Regions from separate parts of the Streptomyces sp. NPDC001914 genome, predicted to be linked through region 2. Evidence: riboswitches for the same ligand, from Rfam matches in the RefSeq annotation. Region 2 holds a riboswitch; each other region holds the start of a gene.
The links. A riboswitch is a leader RNA that binds a small molecule or an ion and turns the genes downstream of it on or off. The one in region 2 is predicted to bind S-adenosylmethionine.
Positions count from the first base shown of each region.

Region 1: linked by a shared signal. The riboswitch ahead of thrC (threonine synthase) and the one ahead of ACFYYF_RS14680 (putative leader peptide) in region 2 are both predicted to bind S-adenosylmethionine.
Region 3: linked by a shared signal. The riboswitch ahead of ACFYYF_RS23865 (aminotransferase class V-fold PLP-dependent enzyme) and the one ahead of ACFYYF_RS14680 (putative leader peptide) in region 2 are both predicted to bind S-adenosylmethionine.

Region 1 is NZ_JBIASW010000011.1:186,496-196,588, reverse strand. It holds gene nagA (N-acetylglucosamine-6-phosphate deacetylase) at 1-125, opposite strand, end outside; gene ACFYYF_RS28750 (ROK family protein) at 133-1,128, opposite strand; gene ACFYYF_RS28745 (DUF3263 domain-containing protein) at 1,314-1,541, shown strand; gene otsB (trehalose-phosphatase) at 1,868-2,722, shown strand; gene ACFYYF_RS28735 (trehalose-6-phosphate synthase) at 3,150-4,610, opposite strand; gene ACFYYF_RS28730 (glucosyl-3-phosphoglycerate synthase) at 4,690-5,634, opposite strand; SAM riboswitch class I at 5,840-5,996, shown strand; gene thrC (threonine synthase) at 6,014-7,312, shown strand; gene ACFYYF_RS28720 (MoaD/ThiS family protein) at 7,309-7,584, shown strand; gene ACFYYF_RS28715 (cold-shock protein) at 8,026-8,229, shown strand; gene groL (chaperonin GroEL) at 8,600-10,093, shown strand, end outside.
Region 2 is NZ_JBIASW010000004.1:486,942-497,034, forward strand. It holds gene ACFYYF_RS14640 (NtaA/DmoA family FMN-dependent monooxygenase) at 1-1,324, opposite strand, end outside; gene ACFYYF_RS14645 (LLM class flavin-dependent oxidoreductase) at 1,344-2,552, opposite strand; gene ACFYYF_RS14650 (putative leader peptide) at 2,625-2,738, opposite strand; gene ACFYYF_RS14655 (GNAT family N-acetyltransferase) at 2,843-3,628, opposite strand; gene ACFYYF_RS14660 (ABC transporter substrate-binding protein) at 3,719-4,744, opposite strand; gene ACFYYF_RS14665 (amino acid ABC transporter ATP-binding protein) at 4,905-5,669, opposite strand; gene ACFYYF_RS14670 (amino acid ABC transporter permease) at 5,870-6,874, opposite strand; gene ACFYYF_RS14675 (hypothetical protein) at 7,187-7,321, opposite strand; SAM riboswitch class IV at 7,478-7,623, shown strand; gene ACFYYF_RS14680 (putative leader peptide) at 7,660-7,725, shown strand; gene ACFYYF_RS14685 (cell envelope biogenesis protein OmpA) at 7,837-8,631, shown strand; gene ACFYYF_RS14690 (hypothetical protein) at 8,890-9,162, opposite strand; gene ACFYYF_RS14695 (acyltransferase family protein) at 9,470-10,093, shown strand, end outside.
Region 3 is NZ_JBIASW010000008.1:260,910-271,002, reverse strand. It holds gene ACFYYF_RS23900 (hypothetical protein) at 1-331, opposite strand, end outside; gene ACFYYF_RS23895 (NlpC/P60 family protein) at 408-1,430, opposite strand; gene ACFYYF_RS23890 (NlpC/P60 family protein) at 1,672-2,706, opposite strand; gene ACFYYF_RS23885 (NYN domain-containing protein) at 3,074-4,423, opposite strand; gene ACFYYF_RS23880 (hypothetical protein) at 4,460-4,699, opposite strand; gene ACFYYF_RS23875 (rhomboid family intramembrane serine protease) at 4,852-5,607, shown strand; gene ACFYYF_RS23870 (Lrp/AsnC ligand binding domain-containing protein) at 5,650-5,931, shown strand; gene ACFYYF_RS23865 (aminotransferase class V-fold PLP-dependent enzyme) at 5,971-7,332, opposite strand; SAM riboswitch class IV at 7,520-7,636, opposite strand; gene trpD (anthranilate phosphoribosyltransferase) at 7,721-8,785, opposite strand; gene ACFYYF_RS23855 (cytochrome bc complex cytochrome b subunit) at 8,955-10,093, opposite strand, start outside.

The DNA of each region.
Region 1 (10,093 bases), on a different contig from region 2:
GCAGGTCGCGTCTCGGAGGCACCCGCGCCGGCGATCCGCGGACCGTCGATGATCACGCGGCCGTCGTGCACGATCCCGGTGGGCAGTACCACCCGGGCGCCGGCGAGAACCTTGCTAGGGGCCATCGGGTGGTTACCTCCGGGGAGTCGTAGAAGTGGTGTTCAGGAGGTCCCGGGCGAGGAGCCCGGCACCGAGGCATCCGGCGGTGTCCCCGAGGGCGGCGGGGACGATGGACGGCAGCTTCTGGAACGTGACACGGCGTTCGACCGCGGCCCGCAGGGGTGTGAACAAGGTTTCCCCCGCCTCGGCGAGCCCGCCACCGATGATCAGGGTGCGCGGGTCCAGGAGGGTGAGCGCGGTGACCAGGCCGTCGGCGAGCGCGTCGACGGCTTCCTGCCAGACGGCCAGCGCCCTCGGGTCGCCCGACTCGACGGCCTTGGCGCAGTCCGCCGCGTCCGCCCCGGGGTCGCCGGACGCCTCGGCCCAGGCCTGGCTGACGGCCGCCGCCGAGGCGAACCGCTCCAGACAGCCGCGCTGCCCGCACGGACACGGGGAACCGCCGGGCCGTACGACGATGTGGCCGATCTCGCCCGCGAAGCCGTGCGCGCCCTCCTCGACGCCGCCGTTGATGCCGATGGCGCCCGCGATGCCGGTGCCCAGCGGGACGAACAGGAAGCGGTCGGCTCCCCGCCCGGCGCCGATCCGGCCCTCCGCGAGGCCGCCGGTGCGCACGTCGTGCCCGAGCGCGACGGGCACGCCGCCCAGCCGCTCGGCGAGCAGCCGGCGCAGCGGGACGTCGCGCCAGCCTAGGTTGGCGGCGTAGACCGCGATGCCCTCGGCGGTGTCGACGATGCCGGGGACGGCGACGCCGGCGGCCAGCGCGCTCGTCCCGAAGTGCTCCTCGCCGTAGGCGCGCAGTTCCGCGGCGAAGTCGAGGATGTCCTCGACGACGGCGTCGGGCCCGCGCTCGCGGCCGGTCGCCCGGCGGGCCTGGTACAGCAGCGCGGGGTGTCCGGAGGCCTGCGGCCGCGGCGCGTCGGGGCGGTCCGGGGAGGGCTCGGTGTCCACCCCGACGAGGGCGGCCTTCATGCCGGTGCCGCCCACATCGAGGGCGATGACGTGTCTCACGGGGGACAGTGTCGCGCTTTACCCCTGGAAAGGTCTAGTCCACTCGCGTGATGGAGACCCTTAATCCGCATTCCGAGACGTGACCGGGGCCGGGGAGGGGGCCCCGAAGGCGGGGAAGGCCCGTGCCGGTCGCCGACAGGCCCCGTACCCGGCGCCTGTCGGTACCGGGGGCTACCGTGCTGTCCATGGAAGAACTGCCCGCGCGTGAACGGAGCATTCTCGCCCTGGAGCGCCGCGGCTTCCCCGGCCCCGGCGCCAAGGAACGCGCCATACGCGAACAGCTGGGCCTCGCCCCGGTCCGCTACTACCAGCTCCTGAACGCGCTCCTGAACGATCCGCGAGCCCTCGCGCACGACCCCGTCACGGTGAACAGACTCCGCCGGGTCCGCGAGTCCCGCCGCGACGAGCGCTGAGACCGCGCGCGGCGAGACCCGGTGGTGGTGCTGGTGCCGGTGGGCCGGACGGCGGGAGCCGGGGGCGGAGGGAGTCGTGAGACCCGGTGCCGGTGGGACGGCGGGCGGGGCGGCGGGATCCGGTGGCTCGGGCCGGGCGGCCGGGGCCTGGGGCGGGGCGGGTGGCGGGAGCCGATGGCGGCGGCGGTCGGCGGGGCGAGTGGTGGGACCCGGTGCTGGTGCCGGTGGTCGGGGGCGGTGCTGGGATCGAGGCATTCGCTGTCCGGGGGTGCCCGGTCGGTCGGGAGTCGGAGGTGTTGCCGCCGCGGCCCCGATAGGGTCGCCCCATGGGCAGCCACCCCGAATCCAAGGACTCCTTGCCGGCTCCGGTGACCCCCGCCGGTCGCGACGCGCTGGAAGCGATCCTCACGCGTCCCGCCAGGACGGTCGTCGCACTCGACTTCGACGGAACCCTCGCCCCGATCGTCCCCGACCCCGACCGGGCCCGCGCCCACCCCGACGCGGTCCCCGCGCTCGCCGCGCTCGCCCCCAAGGTCGCCTCCGTCGCCGTGGTCACCGGCCGCCCGGCCGGGGTCGCCGTGCGCCACGGCGGGTTCGCGGGTGTGGCGGGGCTGGAGCACCTGGTGGTCCTCGGCCACTACGGCGCCGAGCGCTGGGACGCGGTCAGCGGTACGGTCACCGCGCCCGCCCCGCACCCCGGCGTGGCCGCCGTCCGTGCCGAGCTGCCGGGGTTCCTCGACCGGATCGGCGCCTGGCAGGGCACCTGGATCGAGGAGAAGGGCCGTGCGGTCGCCGTGCACACGCGGCGTGCCGCCGATCCGCAGGCCGCTTTCGAGGCGTTGCGGGGGCCGCTGGGTGAACTTGCCGCCCGGCACGGGCTGATCGTCGAGCCGGGGCGCATGGTCCTGGAGCTGCGTCCGCCGGGCATGGACAAGGGGGTCGCCCTTCTGGAGTACATCCGGGAGACCGGTGCCGAGGCCGTTCTGTACGCGGGTGACGATCTGGGGGATCTGCCCGCCTTCGCCGCCGTCGAGAAGCTGCGCTCCGACGGGATTCCCGGGCTCCTGGTGTGCAGCGGCAGCTCCGAGGTCGCCGAGCTCGCCGAGCGGGCCGACCTGGTGGTCGAGGGGCCCGCCGGAGTCGTCCGGCTGCTCGCGGCCATCGCGGCCGAACTCCCCTGACCCGGCCGCTCGTCACCCCGGTGACCCGGCGCGGGTCAGGCTTGTCTCGCCCCCTCCGCCCCTACCCGTCCCGAACCTGGGGCTCCGCCCCAGACCCCGCTCCTCAATCGCCGGAGGGGCTGAACTTTTGCCGGCCGGGGCTGAAATCTTGCACGGCACCCGAGACGTGACCCCCTGGGGCTCCGCCCCGGACCCCGCTCCTCAATCGCCGGAGGGGCTGAACTTTTGCCGGCCGGGGCTGAAATCTTGGGCTGGGACCGCCACCACGATGCACCCGCGGCCGGGATCCGGCGGAAGGGGACGTGCCGGTACATCGATGGCCGTCGCCACTAACGGTCACTTCTCCGTCCGACGGCGGCGGCCTGATGTACCGGCGCGGCCCCGACCCACCCACCGGACCGGAACCGCGACCGCCGCCCGCTCCCGGTCAGGACTCCAGTTCGTGGAGTTGGTCCAGGAACCACTGGGCCGGGGGGAGGGCCGTGGCGGCCGCGGTCAGGCGTTTGGTGCGTTCCGCGCGTTCGCCCGGCTGCATCACGAGCGCCTCGTGCAGCGCCCGCGCCGTCCCGGTCACGTCGTACGGGTTCACGGAGATCGCGTCCTCGCCCAGTTCCTCGTACGCCCCGGCCTCCCGGGACAGGACCAGCGCGCAGCCCTCGTCGGAGACGACCGGGATCTCCTTGGCGACGAGGTTCATGCCGTCCCTGATGGGGTTGACGAGGGCGACGTCGGCGAGCCGGTAGGCGGCGAGCGAGCGCGCGAAGTCGTCCTTCACGTGCAGCACCACCGGGGTCCAGCCAGGCGTCCCGTACTGGGAGTTGATCTCGTCAGCCACGCGCTGCACCTCGGCCGTGTAGTCCCGGTACACCGCGAGGTCCTGCCGCGACGGATAGGCGAACGCCACGTGGACGACCCGCTCGCGCCACTCCGGGTGGTCGTCGAGGAGCTGCCGGTACGCCAGCAGCCCCCGCACGATGTTCTTGGACAGCTCGGTCCGGTCGACGCGCACGATCGTCCGGCGGTCCGCGCCGATCTCCTCGCGCAGCGCGGCCATCCGCTCCCCGACGTCCGCGCGGTGCGAGCGCTCGCGCAGGAACTCGGCGTCCGCGCCGAGGCCGTGCACGCCGACGCGGGTCTCGCGCACCGGCGCCCCGGTGCCGTCCAGGTGCTCGATCGTCCTGGGGGCACCGTCCGGGGGCAGGACGGCGCGGTAGCGGGCGGGATCGGTCTCCTCCGCGCAGCGCATGAACGCGGTGGCCCACCGCCAGGTCAGGAAGGCCACCCGGTCCGCGCCGAGCATGCCCGCCATCAGCTCCGCGCGGATGTCGTCGGGCAGTATCCGGAAGTAGTCCTCGGGCGCCCACGGGGTGTGGGAGAAGTGACCGATGCGCAGGTCGGGGCGCAGTTCGCGGAGCATCCCGGGCACCAGGCACAGGTGGTAGTCCTGGACCAGCACGGCCGCGCCCTCGGCCGCCTCCTCGGCCAGCGCCTCGGCGAAGGCGCGGTTGTAGGTCCGGTACGACTCCCACTGGCGCCGGAACTCCGCGTCGAAGACCGGCTCCAGCGGGGTCTGGTAGAGCAGGTGGTGCACGAACCACAGCACGGAGTTGGCGATGCCGTTGTACGCGTCGGCGTGCGTGTCCGCGTCGACGGCCAGCATCCGTACGCCGTCCTCGTGGACTCCGCGCCGGACGGCCTCCCGGTCACCGTCGCCGAGCGCGGAGCAGACCCAGAGGGCGCCCGCGTCCGGCCCGATCGCCGAGAGTCCCGAGACGAGGCCGCCGCCGCCGCGTCTGGCGTGCAGCGAGCCGTCCTCCCGTACCTCGTAGGTGACCGGGCCGCGGTTGGAGGCGACCAGAATCCTGTGGGCACCGTGCGTTGAAGCCATGCCTCGAAACCTAGCCCCGTCTCGAAACGCTCAAACGCGCCCTTCGGCCGTATGCGATGCCCGGCCGTTCAGGGCCTGACTACGCGGCTTCGCGCGCCTGGTACTCGGAGATTTCGCTCATCGGCGGCCTTTCCTCCGTGTCCACGGAGTACGTGCGCGGCCGGAAACCGTCGCGGTCGCGCTCGAACTGGGTGAGGGAGGGGCGGATCAGGTGCCCGCGTGCCAGCCGGAGCTGTGCGGTGCGGTAGATGGCGGCGGCCATGCGGCCGAGTGCCTGGCCGTCCTGGTGCCGGTGCTTGCGCACCCCGACGTCGACCTGGGCGAGGGCGTCCAGGCCCACCAGGTGCAGGGCGTCGACGAGCATGCCCAGTTCGACGCCGTAGCCGACGGGAAAGGGGAGCTGTTCCAGCAGCGAGCGGCGGGCCGCGTACTCGCCGCCGAGCGGCTGGACGAAGCCCGCGAGCTGGGGCCAGTGCATGTTCAGCAGGGGGCGGGCCATCAGCTCGGTGACCCGGCCGCCCTGCCCGCCGCCGCCGGCCATCGGGCGGTCGTACATGGCCTTGACCAGGTCCACGCCAGGGTCGGTGAGCAGCGGTCCCACGATCCCGGAGACGAAGTCGGACGAGAACTCCCTGAGGTCCGCGTCGACGAAACAGACGATGTCCCCGCTCGTCACGAGCAGCGACCGCCACAACACCTCGCCCTTGCCGGGCACGGCCGGGATGCGCGGGAGGATGTCGTCGCGGTGGACGACCCGCGCGCCCGCGGCGGCGGCGACCGCGGCGGTGCGGTCGGTCGATCCGGAGTCGACGACGACGATCTCGTCGACGAGGGGCACCTGCTGCATCAGGTCGTGGCGGATGATCGCGACGATCTCGCCGACCGTCTCCTCCTCGTTCAGCGCGGGCAGGACGACACTGACCGTGGAGCCGGTGACGCGTTTGGCTGCCATGATCTTGTGGAGCGGGCGGTCGGTCGCGGACCAGGAGCGTGTGCTCAGCCAGCTTTCGACTTCTCTCAGCACCGTCTGCGGCTCCTCACTGTCTGATCACACGCTCTCATCGGCGTGCCCGCTGCGGCCAGCGGCAGATCGATTGCCGTCGTCTCGCGGTTCGGACGACTATCTCAACTGTCCTGGCCTTCGGTTACAGTCTTGAACAACGCGCATGACCATCGCATGTCCTGGATCGTCGGCGCGTATCGTGTTCAACAGTTCAACAATCAAATACCGCTCATCCAGAGGGGCAGAGGGATACGGCCCGATGAAGCCCCGGCAACCCTCCAGCCGGTCTCGTACCGATCGATGTCGATCGCGTCGCGAGGCTCCCGGCTAGGGAAGGTGCCAAATCCGTCTCACGGCGAAGTGCGTCGTGAGGAAGATGAGGAGAAAGGGCCTCGCCTCCATGGCTGCGCAGACAGTTGCAAGCACCACGAACTCCGCCGACGCGGTAGACCTCGGCCCCGCCGCGGCGCTTTCCTGCCGCGAGTGCGGACACCGCGTCCCGCTCGGCCCGCTCTTCGCCTGCGAGGAGTGTTTCGGCCCGCTGGAGATCGCCTACGACTTCTCGGCGTACGACACCGAGGAACTCCGCAAGCGCATCGAAGCGGGACCCGCGAACATCTGGCGCTACGCGCCGCTGCTGCCCGTCCCCGCGGACGTGGCGGACAAGCCGAACATCAACCCCGGCTGGACCAAGCTCGTCCAGGCCGACAACCTCGCCCGTGAGCTCGGCGTCGACGCCGGAAAGCTCTTCGTCAAGGACGACTCCGGCAACCCGACGCACTCCTTCAAGGACCGCGTCGTCGCCCAGGCCCTCGAAGCGGCCCGCGCCTTCGGGTTCACCACCCTCTCCTGCTCCTCCACCGGCAACCTGGCCGGAGCGGTGGGCGCCGCGGCGGCCCGCGCCGGCTTCCGCTCCTGCGTGTTCATCCCGCACGACCTGGAGCAGGGCAAGGTCGTCATGGCCGCGGTCTACGGCGGCGAGCTCGTCGGCATCGAGGGCAACTACGACGACGTGAACCGCTTCTGCTCCGAGCTGATCGGCGACCCGGCCGGCGAGGGCTGGGGCTTCGTCAACGTGAACCTGCGGCCGTACTACGCGGAGGGCTCCAAGACCCTGGCGTACGAGATCTGCGAGCAGCTCGGCTGGAGGCTCCCCGACCAGCTCGTCGTGCCGATCGCCTCCGGCTCCCAGCTCACGAAGATCGACAAGGGGCTCCAGGAGCTGATCAGGCTCGGACTCGTCGAGGACAAGCCGTACAAGATCTTCGGCGCCCAGGCCGAGGGCTGCTCCCCGGTCTCCGTCGCCTACAAGGCCGGCCACGACGTCGTACGGCCGCAGAAGCCGGACACCATCGCCAAGTCGCTCGCGATCGGCAACCCGGCGGACGGCCCGTACGTGCTCGACATCGCGCGGCGCACCGGCGGCGCGGTGGAGGACGTGAACGACGAGCAGATCGTCGACGCGATCAAGCTGCTCGCGCGCACCGAGGGCATCTTCGCGGAGACGGCGGGCGGCGTGACCGTCGGCGTCACCCGCAAGCTCATCGAGAACGGTCTTCTCGACCCGGCCCTCACCACGGTCGTGCTGAACACCGGCGACGGCCTCAAGACCCTGGACGCGGTGGCCTCCGACACCGGGCTGACCGCGACCATCCGCCCGAACCTCGACTCCTTCCGAGAGGCTGGCCTCGCATCATGAGCGTCAACGTCCGCATCCCCACCATCCTGCGCACCTACACCGGTGGCGCCGCCGAGGTGACGGCCGAGGGCGCGACCCTCGCCGAGGTCATCAGCGACCTGGAGAAGAACCACACGGGCATCGCCGCGCGCGTCCTGGACGACCAGGGCAAGCTGCGCCGTTTCGTGAACGTGTACGTCAACGACGACGACGTGCGCTTCGAGCAGGGACTGGAGACGGCGACCCCGGACGGCGTCGGCGTCTCGATCATTCCGGCCGTCGCCGGAGGCTGATCGTTACCCTCGGTAATGCCGAACACATTGCGTTCACATAATTGCCCCCTCCGTGAGACAAGCGGAGGGGGCAATTCTGTAGGGTTGAACGCGCTAGAGTTGGGGAAGTCGCGCCGATCTGGATGTTGGTTTCATGCCGGACGCATATGAGTGACCCTTCGGCGGGCGACAAGAAGTAGCCAAAATGGCTCACCTTTTTGGGCATTTTATGGCATTTGCGGGGCCCGACTTGCCCCGAATCCTTGCGCATTCTCCGCATATCATTGATCGGCCATGCCCAGAATTCTCGTCCGATTGACCTGTTGCAGAGGGCAGTTGGACAGATACATTCAGCCGCGGTCGACGCGTTCCGGCGCACACCCCCAACCGTTGGGGGGTGAGGTCTGACCCGGATCCGCGAAGTGTGGATCTGTGCAAGGGCCAGTAATAGGGGAGTTAGGCATGGCTCAGGGCACCGTCAAGTGGTTCAACGCGGAGAAGGGGTACGGCTTCATCGCGGTCGACGGTGGTGCGGACGTCTTCGTGCACTACAGCGCGATTCAGATGGACGGCTACCGCACCCTTGAAGAGGGTCAGCGAGTGGAGTTCGAGATCTCGCAGGGCCAGAAGGGTCCGCAGGCGGACATGGTCAAACTCGCCGTCTGATCGGGCGCGAACGACCACCGACTCACTCACGCACGAGGGGCCCGCATCCCGCAGGGGATGCGGGCCCCTCGTGCGTCCCCGGCCGGTCCTGCCGCGTGGCGCGTGCGCCCGCGTGCCCGCGAGCCCCCTCGGCCGGGGCGTCGCGCGGAGGCTGCCCGGCGGCCCTGTTTTGCTGAGAGGCGCTTGCACTCGCAGGGGTCGAGTGCTAATCATTGGCGTTAGCACTCTCCGAGTGAGAGTGACAGAACTTGGATCGGGCCGGCGAGGCTCACGGGCCTGTGGGGCAAGGAACCACAGGGCTCGGGGGCCGTCCGTCGCGGGCGCGGGCGCGATCCGGAGCAATCCACCCCGTCCGGGAGGACCACTTCACATGGCCAAGATCATCGCGTTCGACGAGGAGGCACGGCGCGGTCTCGAGCGCGGGATGAACCAGCTCGCCGACGCCGTCAAGGTCACCCTCGGCCCCAAGGGCCGCAACGTCGTCCTCGAGAAGAAGTGGGGCGCGCCCACGATCACCAACGATGGTGTTTCCATCGCCAAGGAGATCGAGCTCGAGGACCCGTACGAGAAGATCGGCGCCGAGCTGGTCAAGGAAGTCGCCAAGAAGACGGACGACGTCGCCGGTGACGGTACGACCACCGCGACCGTTCTCGCCCAGGCGCTCGTCCGCGAGGGCCTGCGCAACGTCGCCGCCGGCGCCAACCCGATGGCCCTCAAGCGCGGTATCGAGAAGGCCGTCGAGGCCGTCTCCGGTGCCCTGCTGGAGCAGGCGAAGGATGTCGAGACCAAGGAGCAGATCGCTTCCACGGCCTCCATCTCCGCCGCCGACACCCAGATCGGCGAGCTCATCGCCGAGGCGATGGACAAGGTCGGCAAGGAAGGCGTCATCACCGTCGAGGAGTCCCAGACCTTCGGTCTGGAGCTGGAGCTCACCGAGGGTATGCGCTTCGACAAGGGCTACATCTCGGCGTACTTCGCCACCGACATGGAGCGTATGGAGGCCGTCCTCGACGACCCGTACATCCTGATCGCGAACTCCAAGATCGCGAACGTGAAGGACCTGCTCCCGCTCCTGGAGAAGGTCATGCAGTCGGGCAAGCCGCTGCTGATCATCGCCGAGGACGTCGAGGGCGAGGCCCTGTCGACCCTGGTCGTCAACAAGATCCGTGGCACCTTCAAGTCCGTCGCCGTCAAGGCCCCGGGCTTCGGTGACCGCCGCAAGGCCATGCTCGGCGACATCGCCATCCTCACGGGCGGCGAGGTCATCTCCGAGGAGGTCGGCCTCAAGCTGGAGAACGCGGGTCTGGACCTGCTGGGCCGCGCCCGCAAGGTCGTCATCACCAAGGACGAGACCACGATCGTCGACGGCTCCGGCTCGGCCGACCAGGTCGCCGGCCGTGTGAACCAGATCCGTGCCGAGATCGAGAACTCGGACTCGGACTACGACCGCGAGAAGCTCCAGGAGCGTCTGGCGAAGCTGGCCGGCGGCGTGGCCGTCATCAAGGCCGGTGCCGCCACCGAGGTCGAGCTCAAGGAGCGCAAGCACCGCATCGAGGACGCCGTTCGCAACGCGAAGGCGGCCGTCGAGGAGGGCATCGTCGCCGGTGGTGGCGTGGCCCTGCTCCAGGCTTCCTCGGTCTTCGAGAAGCTCGAGCTCTCGGGTGACGAGGCGACCGGCGCCAACGCCGTGCGTCTGGCCCTGGAGGCCCCGCTCAAGCAGATCGCCGTCAACGGTGGCCTCGAGGGTGGCGTCATCGTCGAGAAGGTGCGCAACCTTCCCGTCGGCCACGGCCTGAACGCCGCGACCGGTGAGTACGTCGACATGATCGCCGAAGGCATCATCGACCCGGCGAAGGTGACGCGC
Region 2 (10,093 bases):
GGTGGTCGCGCAGGGTGGAGCCCTCGTACTCGGTGCGATGGACACCGCGTTCCTGGAGGATCGGGACGACCTTGTCGGCGAATGCGTCGAGGCCGCCCGGGGTGATGTGCGGGACGAGGATGAAGCCGTCGGAGGCGTCGGCCTGGACGAAGTCGTTGATGGTCTCGGCGACCGTGGCCGGGCTGCCGACGAAGGCCTGCCTGCTGCCGGTCTCGATGACGAGGTCGCGGATGGACCACTTGTTGGCGGCGGCCCGCTCCCGCCACTCGCGGGCGGTGGCCAGCGGGTCGCGGTACATCCTGACCTGGGCGCGGCCCCGGGCGACGGTGTGCTCGCCGAGGTCCGGGTCGATGTCGGGAAGCGGGCCGTCCGGGTCGTACGCGGACAGGTCGCGGTTCCAGACGAACTCGAGGTGCTTGATGGCGGTGGCGCCGCTGACCTGGAGGCGCCGCACCTCGCGGGCATGTTCCTCGGCCTCGGCGTCGGTGTCGCCGAGCACGAAGGTCGCGGCGGGCAGGATCAGCAACTGGTCGGAGCGGCGGCCGTAGCGGGCGAGGCGCCCCTTGACGTCCGTGTAGAAGGCCTGGCCCTCCTTCAGGGTGGAGTAGCGGCTGAAGATGGCGTCGGCACTCGACGCGGCGAACTCGCGGCCCTCCTCGGAGTCTCCGGCCTGGAAGATCACCGGGCGGCCCTGCGGGGAGCGCGGGACGTTGAACTGCCCCTCGATGTCGAAGTGCTGTCCGTGGTGGACGAAGGCCCCGGCCTTGGCGTCGTTCAGGAAGGTGCCGCCGGCGCGGTCGGCGACGATCTCGTCCCCGCGCCAGGAGTCGAAGAGTTCGTTGGCCGTGGCCAGGAACTCCTTGGCCCGCGAGTAACGGTCCTCCTGGGGCAGGAAGCCGCCGCGGCGGAAGTTCTCGCCGGTGAAGGCGTCCCAGGAGGTGACGACGTTCCAGGCTGCGCGCCCGCCGGAGAGGTGGTCCAGGCTCGCGAACTGGCGCGCCACTTCGTAGGGCTCGTTGAAGGTGGAGTTGATGGTGCCGGTCAGGCCGAGGTGTTCGGTGACGGCGGCCAGCGCGGCGAGCACGGTGAAGGTGTCGGGCCGTCCGACGACGTCCAGGTCGTAGATGTGTCCGCCCTGTTCGCGCAGACGCAGCCCTTCGGCCAGGAACAGGAAATCGAACCTGGCGCGCTCGGCGGTGCGGGCGAAGTGCGCGAAGGAGCTGAACTCGATGTGGCTGCCGGCCTCGGGGTCGCTCCACACGGTGGTGTTGTTGACGCCGGGGAAGTGCGCCGCGAGATGGATCTGCTTGAGCGGCTTGCTCATGGTCGGGGGTCCTTCCGGCTCAGGCGGTGGTGGCGTAGCGGTTCGCGGGGCGGGCGAGCCCGAGCAGTCCGCGCAGGGTGTCGGCCTCGTAGGCCCGCCGGAACACGCCCCGGCGCTGGAGTTCGGGCACCAGAGAACGGGTGATCGCGGGCAGGTCGTGGCCTGCGACGGCGGGCCTCAGCCGGAAACCGGACAGCCCTGCCTCGCCCAGTTCCTGGAGCAGATCGGCGAGTCCCGCCGGGGTTCCGGCGAAGATCCGGGCGTCGCTCGTGTACGGGCGGCCCGCGAGGGCGTCCAGTCGCTCACGGCGGGCCTCGGCGGCACCGGGGGTGTCGTCCAGGAAGACCACGAGGTCGCCGAAGACGTGCACGGTCTCGTCCCCGCGGCCGGCGGCGGTCTGTTCGGCGCGGATCTCCTCGACGACGGCGCGCGCCTGTCCGGCGTCGTGCGGGGTGACGTATCCGACGTCGGCGGCCCGGGCCACCAGCCGGTACGGGACGGTCGCGTGCGCGAGCGCGCTGACGATCGGCTGGCCCTGCGGCGGCCTGGGGGTGATCGAGGGACCCTTGACGCTGAAGTGCCCGCCCTCGAAGTCGATGTAGTGGAGCTTGTCGCGGTCGATGAAGCGGCCGGTGGCGACATCGCGTATCTCCGCGTCGTCCTCCCAGCTGTCCCAGAGCCTGCGGACCGCCTCGACGTAGTCGGCCGCCTCGTCGAAGAGTTCGGTCACCAGTGCCTGCCCGGCGGGCGTGCCGTAGTCCTCGATGCGGAACGGCGGGAGCGTACGGCGGCCGAAGTGCGCGGCCTCGTTCTGGCGTGCCGAGACCTGGACGCGTACACCCGCACGGCCGGTGCTCACGTAGTCGAGGGTGGCGATCGCCTTGGAGATGTGGAACGGCTCCGTGTGTGTGGCCACGACGGTCGGCACCACACCGATGTGACGGGTCAGGGGCGCGATCCGCGCGGCGATGAGGACGGCGTCGAGTCGGCCGCGGACCTGGTCGGTGCGGCCGTCCGGCTCCGCGGGCGAGGAGGACTGGAGGCCGAGACCGTCCTCGATGGTCACGAAGTCGAGCAGACCGTGCTCGGCCTCGGTGACCAGATCGGCCCAGTAGGCGGCGGTGAGCAGTTCGCCGGGCCGAGCGACGGGTTCGCGCCAGGCGGCCGGGTGCCAGCCGGCGCCGTCGAGTGCGACGGCGAGGTGCAGGGGGGAGGGTGACGAGGACACGGAGGTGCCTTCCTGATCGGCCGTACGAGGAATCCCGCCCCCGTGAAACGGGGCGGGGCTGCGTGGAACGGATCAGAGGCGACAGAGCGCGCCGGCGACCCGCAGCAGATCGATGTGCGGCCGGCCGTACAGGTGCAGGGGGCGGGGCGCGAGCGGTCTCGGCACGCGGTGGTTCACACGGCGCACGGACCTCACCTCCGCCCTCTCGGCCCGGTGCTCCCGGGTCCCCCGACCGCCCGGCCCGAGTGGGTCCCCGCCGGGGCGCCGCACGGTCCTGGACAAGACCAACCTCATCGGTGTGCCTTTTCTTCCGGCTGCCCGCCCTCTTCGTGTCCCGCGGGCACGGACCGCTGTCCGCCGGGTGTCCGGACGAGCACGAACCGCGTGCGGCGGCGCAGGGTGAACCCGATCGACTCGTAGAGCCGGATCGCGTTCGTGTTGTCGGCGGCCGCGTGGAGGAACGGGGTGTCCCCCCGCTCCTCGATCCCCGCCGCGACCGCGCGGACGAGGCGGGTGGCCAGGCCCTTGCCCCGGTGGTCGGGATGGGTGCACACGGCGCTGATCTCGGTCCAGCCCGGCGGCCGCAGCCGCTCGCCGGCCAGGGCGATCAGCCGGCCGCCTTCCCGGATGCCGAGGTAGGCGCCGAGTTCGACGGTACGGGGCAGGAAGGGGCCCGGCCGGGTGAGGGCGATCAGGCCGAGGATCTCGGGCACGTCGGCGGGGCCGAGGCGTACCGCTTCGGGCGCGGGCTCGGCGCGCAGCGCGGTGGCGGTCAACTGGACCCCGTCGCCGCCGTGTTCGATCGTCCAGCCGTCGGGCACGGCCTGGATCGCGGTGACCGGGGTGACCGTCCCGGGACCCACCAGTTCGGCGAGGTCGTCCCACGCGCGGGGGTCGGCGGGATCCGCGAGCGCGGTGAACGGGGACACGTCCGTCGGGTAGCGGGCGGCCCTGCCGACGCGTTCGGCGAGGTGGGCGTGCGGGCCGGTCAGCGCGGCCCACGCGGCGTTGTCGAGGATGTGCGGTGGGGCCGGGCTCGGGGAAGGGGCGGGTGCGGGGTGGACGCTGGTGGACATGGCGGTGCGGGTTCTCCGTATCTGGAACGCGGCCGGTCGCGCCCGGGACTCCGCCGCGATGCGGCGGAGTCCCTTGGGGCGGGCGGTGGTTCAGGAGTTGTCGAGCGGCAGGCCGGGCGGGTTGACCTCGGAGGTCTTCACCGCCTCGTTGGAGAGGTTCCAGGCGGCCAGCCACTTGGCGTACTGGCCGTTGTCGATCAGGTAGTTGATGGCGTCGGCGACCGGCTTGGCGAGACCGCTGTCCTTCTTGGCGGTGGCCGCGATGAGTCCCTGGATCGTGGCGCCCGCGCCGGAGAACTGGCCGGCGTTGCGGGTCGGGTGAGGGGACTTGGCGTTCTGGGTGACGTGGTAGGCGACGGCCGGGTTGGGGCCGAAGGAGGCGTCGATCTTCCCGCTGTTCAGCGCCAGAGCCGTGGCGTTGTTGTCCTGGTAGTACTTGACGGTGAGCTTCTTGCCCGCCTTGGCCAGCTTGTCCTTCCACTCCAGGAGGATCTTCTCCTGGTTGGTGCCGGCGCCCACCGCGACGGTCTTGCCGGCGAGGTTCCGGTAGTCGCCGTCGAAGTTCCAGGTGCTCTTCTTCGGCACCTCGAAGGCGAGGTTGTCCTGGCGGTACGAGGCGAACTCGTACTTCTTCTTGCGTTCCTCGGTGTCGGTGACGTTCGAGAAGGCGACGTCGACCTTGCCGCTGTCGATCCCGACGAACAGGTTCTCCCAGGTGGAGTTCTTGACGACCGGCTTCAGCCCGAGGACCGCGGCGACCAGCTTGCCGAGATCGGGTTCGCTGCCGGTGAGCGTCTTCTGATCCTGTCCGACGAAGTTCAACGGCGGCGATCCGGCGGGCAGTGCGCCGATGCCCACCACCAACGTGCCTCTTTCCGCGACGGACTTGGGCAGCTCGGCACTGATGGACTTCACCTCGGAGACCTTCAACGTGGTTTCCTTCGCTGCCCCGTTCGAGAGCGCGCCCACGGTCACGGTTCCGGCCGCGTCGGACCGCGTCCGGGTGGCGGCGTCGCTGTCCGCGCCGCAGGCCGCGAGGGAGACGGCGAGGGAGGCGACGGCCGCGGTGGCGGCGACGCCGCGGAGGGCTGTGCGGTTCAGGCTGTGGGTGCGCATGGCTGTCCTTGTCGAGTGTGCGATGAGAGATGTGGGGGAACGGTCCCGGCGGGCCGCCGAATCGGGGGTCCGCCCCGACGCGGGTCGGGGCGGCAGGGCAGGGAACACCTCGTCGAGCGGTGTCCCGCTGCGCGTCGGACATGAAGCGGTCGGAGCACCGTCAGAGCACCTTGCTCAGGAACTCTCGGGTGCGTGCTTCTCGCGGACGGTCCAGCACCTGCTCGGGCGGACCCTGTTCGACGATGCGCCCGCCGTCCATGAAGACCACACGGTCGGCGATCTCACGGGCGAAGCCGATCTCGTGGGTGACGATGACGAGTGTCGTGCCGCTGTGGGCCAGGTCCTTGATGACCGCGAGGACTTCGCCGACCAGTTCGGGGTCGAGCGCGGACGTGGGTTCGTCGAAGAGGATGACTCCGGGACGCAGGGCGAGGGCCCGGGCGATGGCCACGCGCTGCTGCTGACCGCCGGACAGCTGCCGGGGGTAGGCGGCGGCCTTGTCGGCCAGGCCCACCCGGGCGAGCAGATCACGGGCGAGTTCCTGCGCCCCGGCCCTGGACAGCCTGCCGGTCGCCACCGGGGCAGCGGCCACGTTGTCCAGAACGGTCAGGTGCGGGAAGAGGTTGAAGTTCTGGAACACGAACCCGATCCGGCTGCGCTGGGCCAGGATGACCCGCTCGCTCAGCTCCTTGAGACGGTCGCCGTGCCTGCGGACGCCGATGAGCTCGCCGTTCAGGCTGACGTGGCCGATCTCGGGCTTCTCCAGGTGGTTGATCACCCGCAGGAGGGTGGACTTGCCGGAGCCGGACGGACCGAGGACGACCGTCACCTCGCCGGGCCGGACGGTCAACTCCACGCCGTCCAGCACCTGTTGGGACCCGTACCACTTGTGCACGTCGTGCACCTCGACGGCGGCCGGCCGCACGTGCAGCCCGTCGTCGATCTCGGCGGCCGGGTCCGAGGCCGCGTGCGAGGCCGGGGCCGGGTCCGCGGCCGGGTGCGTCACCGGGGCGGAGGCTGTCGACGCCGCGTCCGTCGCCCGGACGGAGGCAGTCGGCGCCGCGTCCGTCACCTCGCCGGCCGGGGCCGTCCGCGTCTTCACCGTCGTCGGATTCGTCTCGCCGCTCATATCGCCGTCTCCCTCCGGAACCGGGCTCGCACCTCGCGCAGACCGTTCCGCGCCTTCTGCAAAGGGGTCGGCGGCAGGGTGCGCAGGGCGCCCCGCGAGTAGTGCCGCTCGACGTAGAACTGGATGACGGACACGACACTGGTGAGGATCAGGTACCAGGCGGTGGCGACGAGGAGCAGCGGCACGATGTCGCCGGGGTAGGTGCTGCCCATGCTCTGCACGGAGCCGAAGAGGTCGAGCAGGGACACGTAGAAGACCAGCGAGGTGCCCTTGATGAGACCGATCAACTGGTTGACGTAGTTGGGGGTGATGGAACGCAGCGCCTGCGGGAAGACGATCTTCGCGAACTGGTACCGCTTCGGCAGACCGAGGGCGGACGCCGCCTCGTGCTGGCCCTGGTCGACGGAGAGGATCCCGCCGCGCACCACTTCGGAGGCGTACGCGGCCTCGTTCAGGCTCAGTCCGACGACGGCGACGGCCATGTCGGTCGCCAGGCGGGACTCGTCGAAGGTGAAGAAGGCCGGCCCGAACGGCACTCCGACGCTCAACGTCTGGTACAGCGCGCTGAAGTTGTAGAGGAAGAGCAGGACGACGATCAGCGGAACCGACCGGAACAGCCAGGTGTAGACCCAGCTCACCGCCCGCAGCACCGGGCTCCGGGAGAGCCTGGCCAGAGCCAGCAGGACACCGCCCAGAAGACCCAACACCGCGCTGTAGAGGGCGACTTCCAGGGTGATGAGCAGACCGTCGAGAATCGTCGGGCGCAGGAACCAGTACTGGAAGCGATCCCACTGGTAGAAGGGGTTGGTCACCAGTCCGTGGGCGATCTGGGCGACCAGCACCAGCACGACGGCCGTGACGATCCAGCGGCCGGGCCGCCGCAGCGGCAGGACCCGCTGGGCCGCCGGACGTTCGGACGCGGCGGGGAGGTCGGTACGGGGGATCGCCTCGGCGGGCGGTGCTGATCCGAAGGACACAGCGGCGCCTGGAGGTTGGCTCATGGAGAACTCCAGCGGATTCGGACACCCCGGACCACGGAGCGGCGGCGCACCGCCGAGCGGGACGGCTCGGTACACGGCGATGCGCGGGCACAGGTGGGACGAGGGCTGGGCGGGGAAGGGGCGTTGCGCGACCACGGCGGCCGCCGAGGGCTGGAGCCGTCAGCGCGTGGCCGTCAAAGGCCTGCGGTGATCAGAGACCTGAGGACATCGAAGACCTGAAGTCGTCGAAGACCTGAAGTCGTCGAAGACCTGAGGTCGTGAGAGACCTGGAGGAACCCTCGGCTCGGGACGGCCGAGGACTCGGAGAGACCGTCAGCCTCGGCTGAGGGAGCGACACGTGCCCGGACACAGGGCGCTGTTGACGCGCAGCAGGTCCACGGCCCGGTCGGCGCACAGCACATCGCGACCGAGGCGCCGCCATGCGGCCGTCCCGTCTGCTGCGTGCATCGCCGTCACCATTTCTTCTCCGGCCGAAAGGCATCCTGTGGTGGGCCGCACGTTAGGCCCGCCCCGAAAAGAATGTCAATGCGGGTGACCACCAGGTGAGACCGTGCGTCCGGCCTTCTTGACGGCGCAACAGAGCGCGCCGAGACTGTCATGGACGGTCACGATTGTCAGCGCCCACGGCGCGGGTTCGCCCCGCTCCAGTGGTCATCGGCCCCGGCCCGCTGACAGGCAACCCTTCCGCCGCGACGGGGTGCCCCGGGTGACGACCGGGTCCCGCCGGTGCGGCGGGGCAAGCGTGGTCTCGCGTCTCGCGAGCCCTGAGCCGGGACCGGTGGGAATTGCCCAAGAGCGGTTTGACGAGGCGCCTGCACATCGACCTCCTGCGCGTCTCCAGCGCTTACTGATCCGCGACCGGTCCGTTAGATCCGGACCGGTGCGACAAGCGCAGTCATTCCGCATCCGGCCGCCGGTGCCCACAAAGCGGCGGTGGCTTCCGTCTTCCCCCAGGGAGAGTCATGCCCGAGACAGCTTCGCGCCCGTCAAACACTGCCAACTCACGCCCCTGTGACCAGATCTCGCTCCCGTCGGCCGCTCCGCGGCTCAAGCAGGCGACGGCGTCGTCCGCACTCCCCCACCGCGTCGACAGCCGCATCGGTGTCGGTCTGGCGGGCGGCTTCTACCCGGCTCCACACCGCTACGAGCTGTATCTGGCGCAGAGTTGTCCGCCCTCGCTGCGCATCGCCATCACCCTGGGACTGCTCGGCCTGCGGGACTCGGTCGCCACCACACTCGTGGCGGACGCCGCGCGGACTCCCGACGCCTTCGCCTCACTGCGCCGTGCCTACGAGGCCACCGAGCATCACTTCGACGGGCCGCTCACCGCGCCCGCCCTGTGCGACCGGTGGAGCGGACGCATCGTCAGCAACCACACGCCCGCCATCCTCCGCGACCTGGCCGGTCTGCGCTCGGGTCACACCACGACGTGCCCGTCCACGCTCTGTCCGCCGCCCCTCGCCGCGGACATCGAAGCCCTCCGCGAGCTGCTGGACCGCGCCGTCACCCTGGCCGCCCCGCCCTCGGAACTCGCGGCGGCCCTGGAGCTGCTGGACTGCCGGCTCTCCTCGCACGCCTACGTGCTGGGCGAATCCCTCACCGCGGCGGACGTGGACGTATGGACGGCGCTCACCGGTCTCGGCCGGTCCCGCGCCCTCGGCTCGCGCCCCCGGCTCCTGGACTACGTACGGCGTCTCGGTGGTCACCCGGCCTTCCGGCACGGGAGCGACCTGGTGCCCCTGACCGCGGCCGCCTGACCCGGACGGCGGGTCCGGCTGCCGGGCAGGTGGGTGTTTCCGCGCGCGCGACGAGCGCCGGCGCGGAGCCACCGGCCCGGCGGTCGGACCAGGCCGTCGCACGGAACCGCCCGGCGGCCGGACCCGACCGTCACACGGAACCCCGCCGCGACCAGACCCCACAGTCACACGGAACCCACCCGCGGCCGTACCCCACAGTCACACGGAACCCACCCGCGGCCGGGCCCGACAGTCATACGAAACCCCGGCGCGGACCGATCACTCGCGCGGGACCAGCAGAATGCTGACCCCGTTCACGGTCGACGTCCATCGCCGGCCCTGCTCAACGACCTCCCGCCCCGGACCCAGAATGCGGTCCTGGAGCAGCAGCGCCGAGTCGCGGAGTTCCTCCCACGGCTCGGGCGTCTCGAAGGCACGTCGGGACCGCTCCACGGAGCCGATGAGAGAGCGGCATGCCGCCTCGACGTCGGGGACGTTCTGTCCGGCCGAGCCGACGCCTTCGAGCGACCACGTCATCCACAGGTGGCCCATGGGATCACTCTGTCCCATCCCCGCGGGCGACGCATGCCGGCCTCGCGAGCACGGCCGACGGCCACGAGGCGCTGACCAGCACGCGTAGGCAGTCACGGTGAATTTGGGCAATCCTGGCTAAAGCCGCCTCATCAGGGCGTGTCCCGTGCCGCGTCGCCGGCTGTCCGCACTTCGATGTGGAATCCACGGCCTCGCGAACCGAACACCGGCGAGCCGCCGGACCGGGCCGCCCGGTTCGCCGTGCCCGCTTCCCGCCCGGTCCGGCGCAGCCGCCACCCCACAGGACCCGGTCCAGGCAGGCGTTTCCATGGAACCCGCACCCCCCGTTCTCCGGCCGCTTCCCCGGCCGACGCCCCCGGCATCGCCCGCCCCCGCGCCCGGTGGATCCGCCGGAGCCACGCGCCTCGGCCGGCTGGACGCCCTGCGCGGGATCGCCGCGCTTCTCGTGGCGGTCGACCATTCCTCGTACTCCTTCATGGCGGAGTTCCGGGGGCAGGTGATGCCGCAGATCGACATCGGCCGGTACGGCGTCATGCTGTTCTTCCTGGTGAGCGGTTACGTCATCCCGGCCTCGCTGGAGCGCCGGGGCTGCGTCAGGAGTTTCTGGATCGGCCGGGCCCATCGCATCTACCCGCTCTGGGCCGTGGTGGTGGGTTCGGTACTGGCGCTGAATCTCGTGGGCCTCGCGCACCTCGGGGCCCGTTTCGACGGACAGAATCCCGTCACGGTGGCCGTGGCCCACGCCACGCTGCTCCAGGAAGTACTGGGGACACCGAGTGTCGTCCTCGTCCTGTGGACCCTGTCGTACGAACTGGCGTTCTACCTGCTGGTGGTCGCCCTGTTCACGGTCCGGCTGCACCGGCGCTCGGCGACGGTCGCGGTGTCTTTGGGAACGCTGGCCGCCGTGACCGCGACCGTGGCGTTCGTGCCA
Region 3 (10,093 bases), on a different contig from region 2:
GCGCGGCGTCGTAGCCCGCGATGCGGTAGCGCAGTTCGGCGCGGGCGGTGGCGCGGTCCCCGGAGCGGCTCAGATCGGCCAGCCGGTAGGACCAGGCCGAAAGCGGCACGTCACGCAGGTTCGCGAGGCCCTGTCCGGTGCCGGCCGCCGCTCCGGTGGACCGGAACGCGGCGTCGTCCCGGTCCAGGACCGCGGCCGCCCGCCGGTCCAGGACCCGCTGCACATCGGCGGCCGCCGTGTCCGGCGCGGTCCGGCCGCCGCAGCCGACGAGCCCGGCGAGCAGCAGCACCACACCGAGCCCCGCTCGCGGGGCACTCCTTCGACCGGCCATTCTCCCGATCGTACGGGGCCCGCGCCCGGCCGCCGGAACTCGCGCCCGGACGGTCCGGGGCCGGACCCGCGTGCCGTCAGACCCGGGTGACGGACGAGATCGGCATCATGCCGACCGGGTCGTAGCGCACCGGTGCACCCGGGTAGGGCGCGTGGATCACCTGGCCGTTGCCGACGTACATCCCGACATGGCTGGCGTCGGACCGGTAGGTGACCAGGTCGCCTGGGCGCGCCTGGGAGAGCGGGATCTGCCGTCCGGCGAACCGCTGGGCCTGCGAGGTGCGCGGGAGGCCGACCCCGGCGTGCGCGTAGGACCACTGCATGAGGCCCGAACAGTCGAAGCCGCCGGGTCCGTTGGCGCCCCACACGTAGGGGCGGCCGAGCGCCGAGCGGGCCGCCGCGACGGCGACGGCCGCGCGCGACGAGGAGGCGACGGAGCCGTCGAGGCCGGGCAGGTCGCCGCGGGTGGCGCGCGACGCCCGGTCGTAGGCGGCGCGGTCGGCGTACGGCAGCGAGTTGAGCAGGTGACGCGCCTTGGCCAGTTTGCCCTCGATGACCCGCTTGTTCCGGGCGACGGCCGTGCGGCTGCGCTCCAGTTCGGCCAGTTTCCCGTCCGCCTCACGGCGTTCCTGGGCGAGGTCGCGCAAGGCGGCCTGGAGGTCCCTGAGTTCGCCGGCCTGGCGGGTGCCGATCCGGTCGAGCGCGGAGGCCTTGTCGAGATAGTCGTCCGGGTCGGCGGAAAAGAGCAGCGCGAGGGACGGGTCGAGACCGCCCGTACGGTACTGCGCCCCGGCGAGCGAACCCAGCGCGTCCCGCATGGTGTTGACGCGGTCCTGCTGCCGGGCGATCTCGTCCTGGGCCGTGCCGATCTGCTCGCGCAGCGCGTCACCGCGCTCGTCGGCCTTGTTGTACGCCTCGGTGGCCTTCTCAGCCTGGGCGTAGAGACGGTCCACCTCGGCCCGGGTGTCGTCCTGCGGCGCCGCGGAGGCGGGCAGGGTGCCGAGCGCGGCGGCCGCCGCGGACATCACGCAGGCGGCGACGCCGAAGGCGCCGGCGCCCCGGTCGAAGCCGGTCGGTGCAAGGCGGCGATGGAACCCCACGGGTGGCCGCACTCCCTTCCGCTGACGGTCCCCCGCCGTCGGGGGAACGCGGCAGACAGTAACCGCGCGACCACGCACCGGCCAAAGACCTCCGCGGGCACGCACAGTGACGCCCCGCCGGAGACGCAGGTCACCGACGGGGCGTGGGGTCAGCGCGAGTTGTCGCAATTCGCCCGTTTGGGCGGTGTGGCGGGAGAGCGCTCCGGGCGGCCGGCACCGGATGCCGGGCCGCCCGTGCGGATCAGATCCGGACGCCGAACTGGAAGGGCATGTTGCCGATCGACTCGTAGCGCACGACCGTGCCGGTGCGCGGGGCGTGCAGCACCTGGCCGTTGCCCGCGTAGAGGCCGACGTGGTGCTGGTCGCCGTAGAAGATGACCAGGTCGCCGACCTGCAGGTCGCTCTGCGAGTAGATGCGGGTGCCCGCGTTGGCCTGGGCCTGCGAGGTGCGGGGTATGGTCACGCCGGCCTGGGCGTAGGCCCACGAGGTGAGACCCGAGCAGTCGAACGAGCTGGGGCCGGAGGCGCCGTAGACGTACGGCGAGCCGATCTTGCTCTGGGCGGCGGAGAACGCCGCTCCGGCGCGGCCCGAGGCGGCCTTGGTGTTGCCGAGGTCGACACGCTCGCTGGCGCGGGTGGCCCGCTCCTGCTCCTCGGAGGCCAGCGCCGCCTTCTCCTGCGCGGTCAGCGTGTTGAGGAGCTTCTGCGCGGAGCCCAGCTTGCTCTGGACTTCCTTCTTCTTCTTGGCGAGCTCGGCCCGGGTGTCGGCGAGGTCCTTGAGCTTCGCGGAGGCCTCGGCGCGCTGCTGGGCGAGCGAACGCTGCTTCTCCTGGACCTTCTTGAGCGACTCGACCTGCTGGGCGCTGAGCTGGTCCATGGCCGAGGCCTTGTCCAGGAAGTCGTCCGGGTCGGAGGAGAGGAAGAGCGCCACGGAGGGGTCGATGCCGCCGGTGCGGTACTGGGCGCTGGCCATCGAACCGAGGCCGTCGCGCAGCTCGTTGAGCTCCTCCTGGCCGCGGGCGACGTTGTCCTGGAGAGCGCTGATCTGCTTCTGCAGCTTCTGCTGCTTCTCCTTGGCGCCGTCGAGCTTCTCCGTGGCCTGCTCGGCCTCTTCGTAGAGCTTGTCGACCTTGGTCTTGACCTCGTCCTTGTTGGGCTTCTCGGACGGCGTCGCGTTGGCGGCATTGGCGCTGAGGACAACAGCCGCCGCGGCGGCGGTGGTGAGCACGGTCACACGGGTGCGGCTCGGCTGCTTGGGTCGACGGTGGGACGCCACGAAGGCGAGCTCCTTCTTCCTCCAGCCGCCTGCCGAAAACGCCGACGGGCGGTGCCCCTCCACCGTCACTCCCCATGAGTGATCACCCGAGTTAGAGGTTCGAGGCACGACCCTAGTGACCTACTTGTGATCAGTTCAAATCCAAACCTGAAAATTCTTTGTCACGGAGAGCATTCTTTGCAATCAACTCACCTGCAGTGATGTCCGCTTGACACTACGTCGCGTGAAAGTCCGGCGAATTCGGGCATCAGGCCTAGACGTTACGCATGGTGCGTAGGGGGCTCACGCGACTTACGGAACCGATCGCCGGGCGCGCCGAATCGGACCCACGAAGCGGATCGAAACGGACGAAAGAGGAAAAGAACGCTCAGCCGCGCGAGAAGCGCTTGAGGAGCACCACGGACGCCACCGGCCGGGCACCGGCCTTGGCGATCCCGTCGGCCACCTCACGGTCGGTCGAGACGACGATGACCGGCCGGCCGGGCGGCTCGGCCCGCACGAGCTGACGGATCAGCTCGTCCGCCGTGACACCGGGCTTGGAGAAGAGGACCCGCACCCCGCGCGGGGGCGCGAGCAGCACCGGCGCGGCCAGTTCGGCCCCGTCGAAGACACAGGTGACCTCGGCGCCGGTCTGCGCGGCGAGCTGCGAGAGCTGTCCGAGCAGCCGCAGCCGCTGCTTCTCCAGCGGCATCTGCGGATAGCCGGTCTTGGTGACGTTGTAGCCGTCGACGACCAGGTGCGCCTGGGGCAGCGCGAGCAACTGGTCCAGGATCGCGGGGTCGTTCTCGGACAGCGCGCGGGCGGCGATGTCCTTCGGGGTCATCCGCCCCGGCTCGACCGCCTCGACCGTCTCCGCGGGCCGCACGGAGACGGGAGGCAGCGCCAGTTCCCGGCGCAGCCCCTGGGCCGCCTCCAGGACGGTGTCCAGCAGCAGCCGCACCCGCATGTCCTCGACGCTGCGCCCCTCACGGGCCGCCTTGCGGGTGGCTTCCAGGGCCGCCTCGGCCTCCGAGAGCCGCGCCTTGAGCCGCCGCGTCTCGCTCTCGGCCGCGGACACCTGTGCCTGGCTCTCCGCCTTCGCGCCGTCCGCCTCCGCCTGGAGCTTGCGCAGGGCCGCCTCGCCGCGCTTGACGTCGCTGAGGGCCCCGCGCAGCTTGCGGTGAAGCGATTCCGCTTCCTTCTTGGCCGACTCCAGTTCCGTGCGCAGCCGTTCGGTCTCGGCACGGGTCTGCCCGCGGGCCTCCGTGAGTTCAGCGCGCAGCCGGTCCAGTTCGGCGCGGCTCTCCTCGTCGGCGCGCTCGGCGTCCGCGCGCAGGGCCTCCTCGCCCGCGGCGGTCACGAGCTTCACCCAGCCCGTCGGACGCACGACGTAGGCCGCGGCCGCCACGTCCAGCGGATCCGCGGCCGGGGGCGGCGCGCCCGAGTCGAGAGCCCCGACGAGCTCGGGCTGGGTCTCTCTGAGCTTCTCGGCGATGCGCTGTCTGAACAGCGGGTCCGTCTCCAGGGCCGTCGCCATCGCGTTGCCGGCGAACTTGGCGCGGCGATTGGGGGCGAACCGGGCGTACTGCCTCAGCTGTGCGGGCAGTTCGGACACCGTCAGCCCGCCGAAGCCGTCCGAGACGATCTGCACGACGCGTCGGCGCACGCCGTCGGGCAGCGGACGGTCGAGCACCTCGGCGGTGCCGTCGTCCGGCTCCCCGCCTGTGGTCTCCACCATCCGTTTCACCCCAATATCCGTGCGGGGCCCGCTCCGTCAGGAGCCGGCGCCCGGCCTGTCCACGAGTTCGACCTGATCCACCGCGTTGCACCAGCGGCACCGCACCGACTCGATGGTCTCACTGACCACCTCGCGCTCCTCCACCTTCGGCTCACCGGCCAGGTCCAGGTGCACATACTCGACGACCTTCGACGAGCGGGTCACGTCGAAACGCGTGAGGTTGCCGCAGAGGGTGCAGCGCCAGCGGGTCTTCGCATCGGGCAGGGGAACTGTCATAGGGCAGCCGCTTTCCTTCTAGTGTCCGTCCGGCGCCGGTCTCCCGGTGCTTTGGCTCGTAACCCTACGGCCTGGCGGGTACTCGACGCTCGGGTGTCCACGGCGGCGAGGCGGTCTGTGCGCATCGGTGCGGTTACGTCATGCTCTGCACCATGATCGGCAATTGGAGTGCGACGGTCCGCAGGGCGCTGCGGGGCCGGTCCGCGCCGGTGACGTACGGACTGATCGTCCTGTGCTGTCTGATCTTCGTGATCGGCCCCGCCTCGGGCCTCGATCCCGCGTACGGCACCGGGGACGAACTGCTGGTCGCGCAGCGGGCCTACTTCCGCCGCTGGGGCGTGGTGCCGGCCGCCCTGTTCGACGGGGCCCCGGGCGAGGCGCTCACTCCCGCGACCGCCCTGTTCATCCACGGGAGCTGGCTCCATCTCCTGGGCAACATGCTCTTCTTCTACGTCTTCGGGCTGATGACCGAGGAGCGCATGGGCCATCTGGAGTTCGCCCTGTTCTACCTGGGCTGCGGGTATCTGGCCCTGCTGGGGTACGCCGCCGCGAACGCGACCTCGCAGCAGTCCCTGGTCGGGGCCTCCGGGGCGATCTCCGCGGTGCTCGGCGCCTTTCTGTACCTGTTCCCCGGGGCCCGGGTGACCAGTCTCTTCCCGTTCCTGTTCTTCCTGCCGCTGCGGTTCCCGGCCTGGGTGGTGCTGCCGTTCTGGTTCACCCTGCAGTGGCTCGCGGCGGGCCGCAGCAGCTCGGGCCCCGGGGTCGCCTACCTGGCCCACCTCGTGGGCTTCTCCCTGGGCTTCGTGTACGCGTGGGCGCGCTTCCGGCGGCGTCCGGCCGTCGTGCCCGCCCGGGCGGTGCTGCCGGGGCCCCCGGTGGAGCGGCCGGGTCCGGGGGACCGCGAGTAGGGTGAGATCCCCAGCAGCGGCCCCCTAGGGAGAGAACCAGCCGTGATCACCGCGATCGTCCTCATCAAGACCAGCGTGGACCGCATCCCCGAGATCGCCGAGTCGATCGCGTCGCTGGAGAGCGTCAGCGAGGTCTTCTCGGTCACCGGCACCTACGACCTGATCGCCATGGTCCGGGTCCACGCCCATGACGACCTGGCGGACGTCATCCCCGGCAGGATCAGCAAGATCCCGGGTGTCGAGGCGACGGACACGCACGTGGCGTTCCGTACGTACTCCCAGCACGACCTGGAGGCGGCGTTCGCGATCGGTCTCGACTCCTGACCGACGCGGCGCCGCCTCCGGGCGGGGCGGGGGCGGTCGTCAGACCGCCGGGACGCAGCGGCCGTCCTCGGTGCGGTACTGCCAGCGCGCGCCGTCCTCGACGAGCTCGCGCACCGCGCGGACGAACCGCTCGACGTGCTCGTCGGGGGTCCCGGCCCCGAAGCTGACGCGGATGGCGTTGAGGGACTTCTCGCCGGGGGCCGCCTCGGGGGCTCCGCACTCCCCCGCGGTCTCCGGGTCGCTGCCGAGCAGCGTGCGCACGAGCGGGTGGGCGCAGAAGAGGCCGTCGCGCACCCCGATGCCGTACTCGGCGGACAGCGCGGCAGCGAAGTGCGAGCTGTTCCAGCCCTCGACGACGAAGGAGATGACGCCGACCCGCGGGGCGTCGTCGCCGAAGAGGGAGAGGACCCGGACCTCGGGGACCTCGGCGAGGCCCGCGCGGACGGTACGGATCAGGTGCTGCTCCCGGGCGACGAGCTTGTCGAAGCCCTCGTCGGTGAGCGCCTTGCAGGCCGACGCGATCGAGTAGGCGCCGATGACGTTCGGCGAGCCGGCCTCGTGGCGGGCGGCGCTGTCGTGCCACTCCACGTCCACGCCGCCGTCCGCGCGGCGGGTGACCTTGCGGCTGGCCCCGCCGCCCGCGAGGTACGGGTCGGCCTCGCGCAGCCAGTCGGAGCGGCCCGCGAGGACACCGGAGCCGAAGGGCGCGTACAGCTTGTGCCCGGAGAAGGCGACCCAGTCGACGTCGAGGTCCTGGACCGACAGCGGGTGGTGCGGGGCGAGCTGTGCGGCGTCGAGGACGATGCGGGCTCCGTGGGCGTGGGCGGCCGCGGCCAGCTCGCGCACCGGCCACAGCTCGCCGGTGACGTTCGAGGCGCCGGTGACGCAGACCAGGGCCGGGCCGTAGGGGTCCCGGGCGGCGAGGGCGCGCTCCAGGGTCTCGACCGCCTCGCCGGGGGTGCGCGGGGCGTTCAGGTAGGTGACGCGGGCGTCGCGCCAGGGCAGCAGCGAGGCGTGGTGCTCGGTCTCGAAGACGAAGACCTGGCAGCCGGCCGGGAGGGCCGCGGCGAGCAGGTTGAGCGAGTCGGTGGTGGAGCGGGTGAAGACCACCTGGTCGCCGGCGCGGCAGTCGAGGAACTCCGCGACGGTCCTGCGGGCGTTCTCGAAGAGGTCGGTGGAGAGCTGCGAGAGGCAGCCGGCGCCCCGGTGGACGCTGCCGTAGTAGGGCGCGTACGCGGCCACGTCGTCCCACACGCGCTGGAGGGCGGGCGCGCTGGCGGCATAGTCGAGAGCCGCGTAGGTCACCTCGCCACCGGTGACGAGCGGGACGGTGACATCCCGGCCGAGAACGGGCAGAGGGGCACAAACAGCCTGGTCGGCGGCAACGGTGGAAGCGGACATGGCGAGCTCCTGTGAGAGGCAGGCGGGATCACCGCGCGAGCCGGCCGCCGTCGGGCGTCGCTCAGCGCGGGAAAGGGTGAAAGGGGGTGTGCGGAGGCGGGGCTCGGCGCCCTAACGCATTCGCTTGCTCACAGAAGGCTCCCTCGAACGACCAGGACCCCTGGTTGTCCGCCCGGAGAGCGGGAGGGGTCCGCGCTTGCCGTAGGCCTCGCTGCCTACGGCCTGGTCTTCACCCGGGGCACCCCGCCACGGACGGAGGGTTGCCGGACAGCCGGCCGGGGCCTGATGGCTGTCACTCATGACCTGGTACAGCATCTTGCCAGAGGATCTTCTCCGCGCAAGACGCAGTCCACGATCCGGACTGCGTCTCGCGCGGCGCTCTCGGCGGTCAGGCGTTGCTGGCGGCCACCCAGCGCTCCAGGGTGCGCTTCGCGGCACCGGAGTCGATGGCCTCGGCCGCCCTGTCCATCTGGTCGCGGAGCTGCCCGGCGAGCGGCCCGCCGGTCGGCGACAGGGCCACCAGGGCCGCCGCCGAGTTCAGCAGGACGGCGTCCCGTACGGGCCCCTTCTCGCCGTCCAGCAGGCGTCGGGCGACCTCCGCGTTGTACGAGGCGTCGGCGCCGCGCAGGGCCTCCACCGGGACGATGTCGAGCCCGACGTCGCGGGGGTCGAAGCGCTCCTCGGCGACCTTGCCGTCGCGGACGACCCAGACGTGGGAGCCCCCGGTGGTGGTCAGCTCGTCGAGGCCGTCGTCGCCGCGGAAGACCAGCGAGGAGTTGCCGCGCTCGGCGAACACGCCCGCCACGATGGGCGCCATCCGGGGGTCGGCGACGCCGACCGCCTGGGCCTTCACGCGTGCCGGATTGGTCAGCGGTCCGAGCACGTTGAAGGTGGTGCGGATGCCCAACTGGCCGCGGGCGGCGGCCACATGACGCAGCGCCGGGTGGAACTTGACCGCGAAGCAGAAGGTGATCCCGGCCTCCTCGGCCACCTCGGCGACCCGCTTCACCGGCAGCTGGAGATTGACGCCGAGCTTCTCCAGGACGTCCGAGGAGCCGGACGCGGAGGACGCGGCCCGGTTGCCGTGCTTGACGACCTTGGCGCCGGTGCCGGCCACCACGATCGAGGACATCGTCGAGATGTTGACGGTCTTCGCGCCGTCGCCGCCCGTTCCGACGATGTCGACGGTGTGTCCGGGCACCTCGATCACGTTGGCGTGCTCGTACATAGCGCGGACGAGTCCGGCGATCTCCTGGACGGTCTCGCCCTTGGCCCGCAGGGCCACCACGAAGCCGGCGATCTGCGCGTCGGTCGCCTCGCCGCGCATGATGCGGTCCATCGCCCAGGCCGTGTCGTCCGCACTCTGGTCGCGGCCTTCGAGCAGTCCGTTCAGTACGGCGGGCCAGGAACGGCCCGCCGCGGTGTCGCCTCCAGCGGGGTTCACAGCGCTCATGGTCGCTCCTGGGTTCGTGGGTCACGCGGTCGCGGGTGACACGGGTCGGGGTGACGCGGGGTGGATCGCCCCGCACCACCGGGTGAGTCCACCCTATCCAGCCCGGGGGACGGCAAAGAGCCCCGTCCGTGTCATGGACGGGGCTCCTGCCGTGGCGGACAGCCGGGGATCAGTGGTGGCCGTGGCCGCTCGTGATCTCCTTGTACTCCTCGACGGTGGGCTTGGGGATCTGGCCCTCGTCGCCGTAGAAGCCCTTGCTCATCTTGGCGCGCAGCTTCTGCGTGCCCGAGACCTTGCGCTCGACACCGTTCTCGTCGACCGTCGGGCCGATCTCGGCCGGCTTGTACTGCTCGTGCGCGGTGAGCGTGTGCAGCGCGTCCTGGCTGAGCGGCTCGTGGACCTCGATGAACTCACCGTGCGGCAGGCGCTTGATGATGCCCGACTCGCGGCCGTGCAGCACCTTGTCCCGGTCCCGGCGCTGGAGGCCGAGGCAGATCCGCTTGGTGGCGATGAAGGTCAGCACCGGCACGACGAAGAACGCGATCCGGACGAACCAGGTGATCGAGTTGATCGACAGGTGGAAGTGCGTGGCCCAGAGGTCGTTGCCACCGCCGATGAGCAGGACGAAGTACCAGCTGATCCAGGCGGCGCCGAACGCGGTCCGGGTCGGGACGTTGCGCGGGCGGTCCAGGATGTGGTGCTCGCGCTTGTCGCCGGTGACCCAGCCCTCGATGAACGGGTAGACCGCGATCGCGACCAGGACCAGCGGGAAGATGACCAGCGGGATGAACACACCCAGGACGAGCGTGTGACCCCAGAGGTTGATCTCCCAGCCCGGCATGACACGGATCAGGCCTTCGGAGAAGCCCATGTACCAGTCGGGCTGGGCGCCGGTGGACACCTGGTCCGGACGGTAGGGGCCCAGGGCCCAGATCGGGTTGATCGAGGCGATCGCCGCGATGGCCGCGATGACACCGAAGACCAGGAAGAAGAAGCCTCCGGCCTTGGCCATGTAGACCGGCAGCAGCGGCATGCCGACGACGTTGTTGTTCGTCTTGCCGGGGCCCGCGAACTGCGTGTGCTTGTGGTAGAAGACCAGGATCAGGTGGCCGACGACCAGGCCGAGCATGATGCCCGGCAGCAGCAGCACGTGCACCGAGTAGAAGCGGGCCACGAAGTCGCCGCCCGGGAACTCGCCGCCGAACAGGAAGAACGACAGGTACGTGCCGACGATCGGCACGGACAGGATCGCGCCCTCCATGAAGCGGACACCGGTGCCGGAGAGCAGGTCGTCCGGGAGCGAGTAAC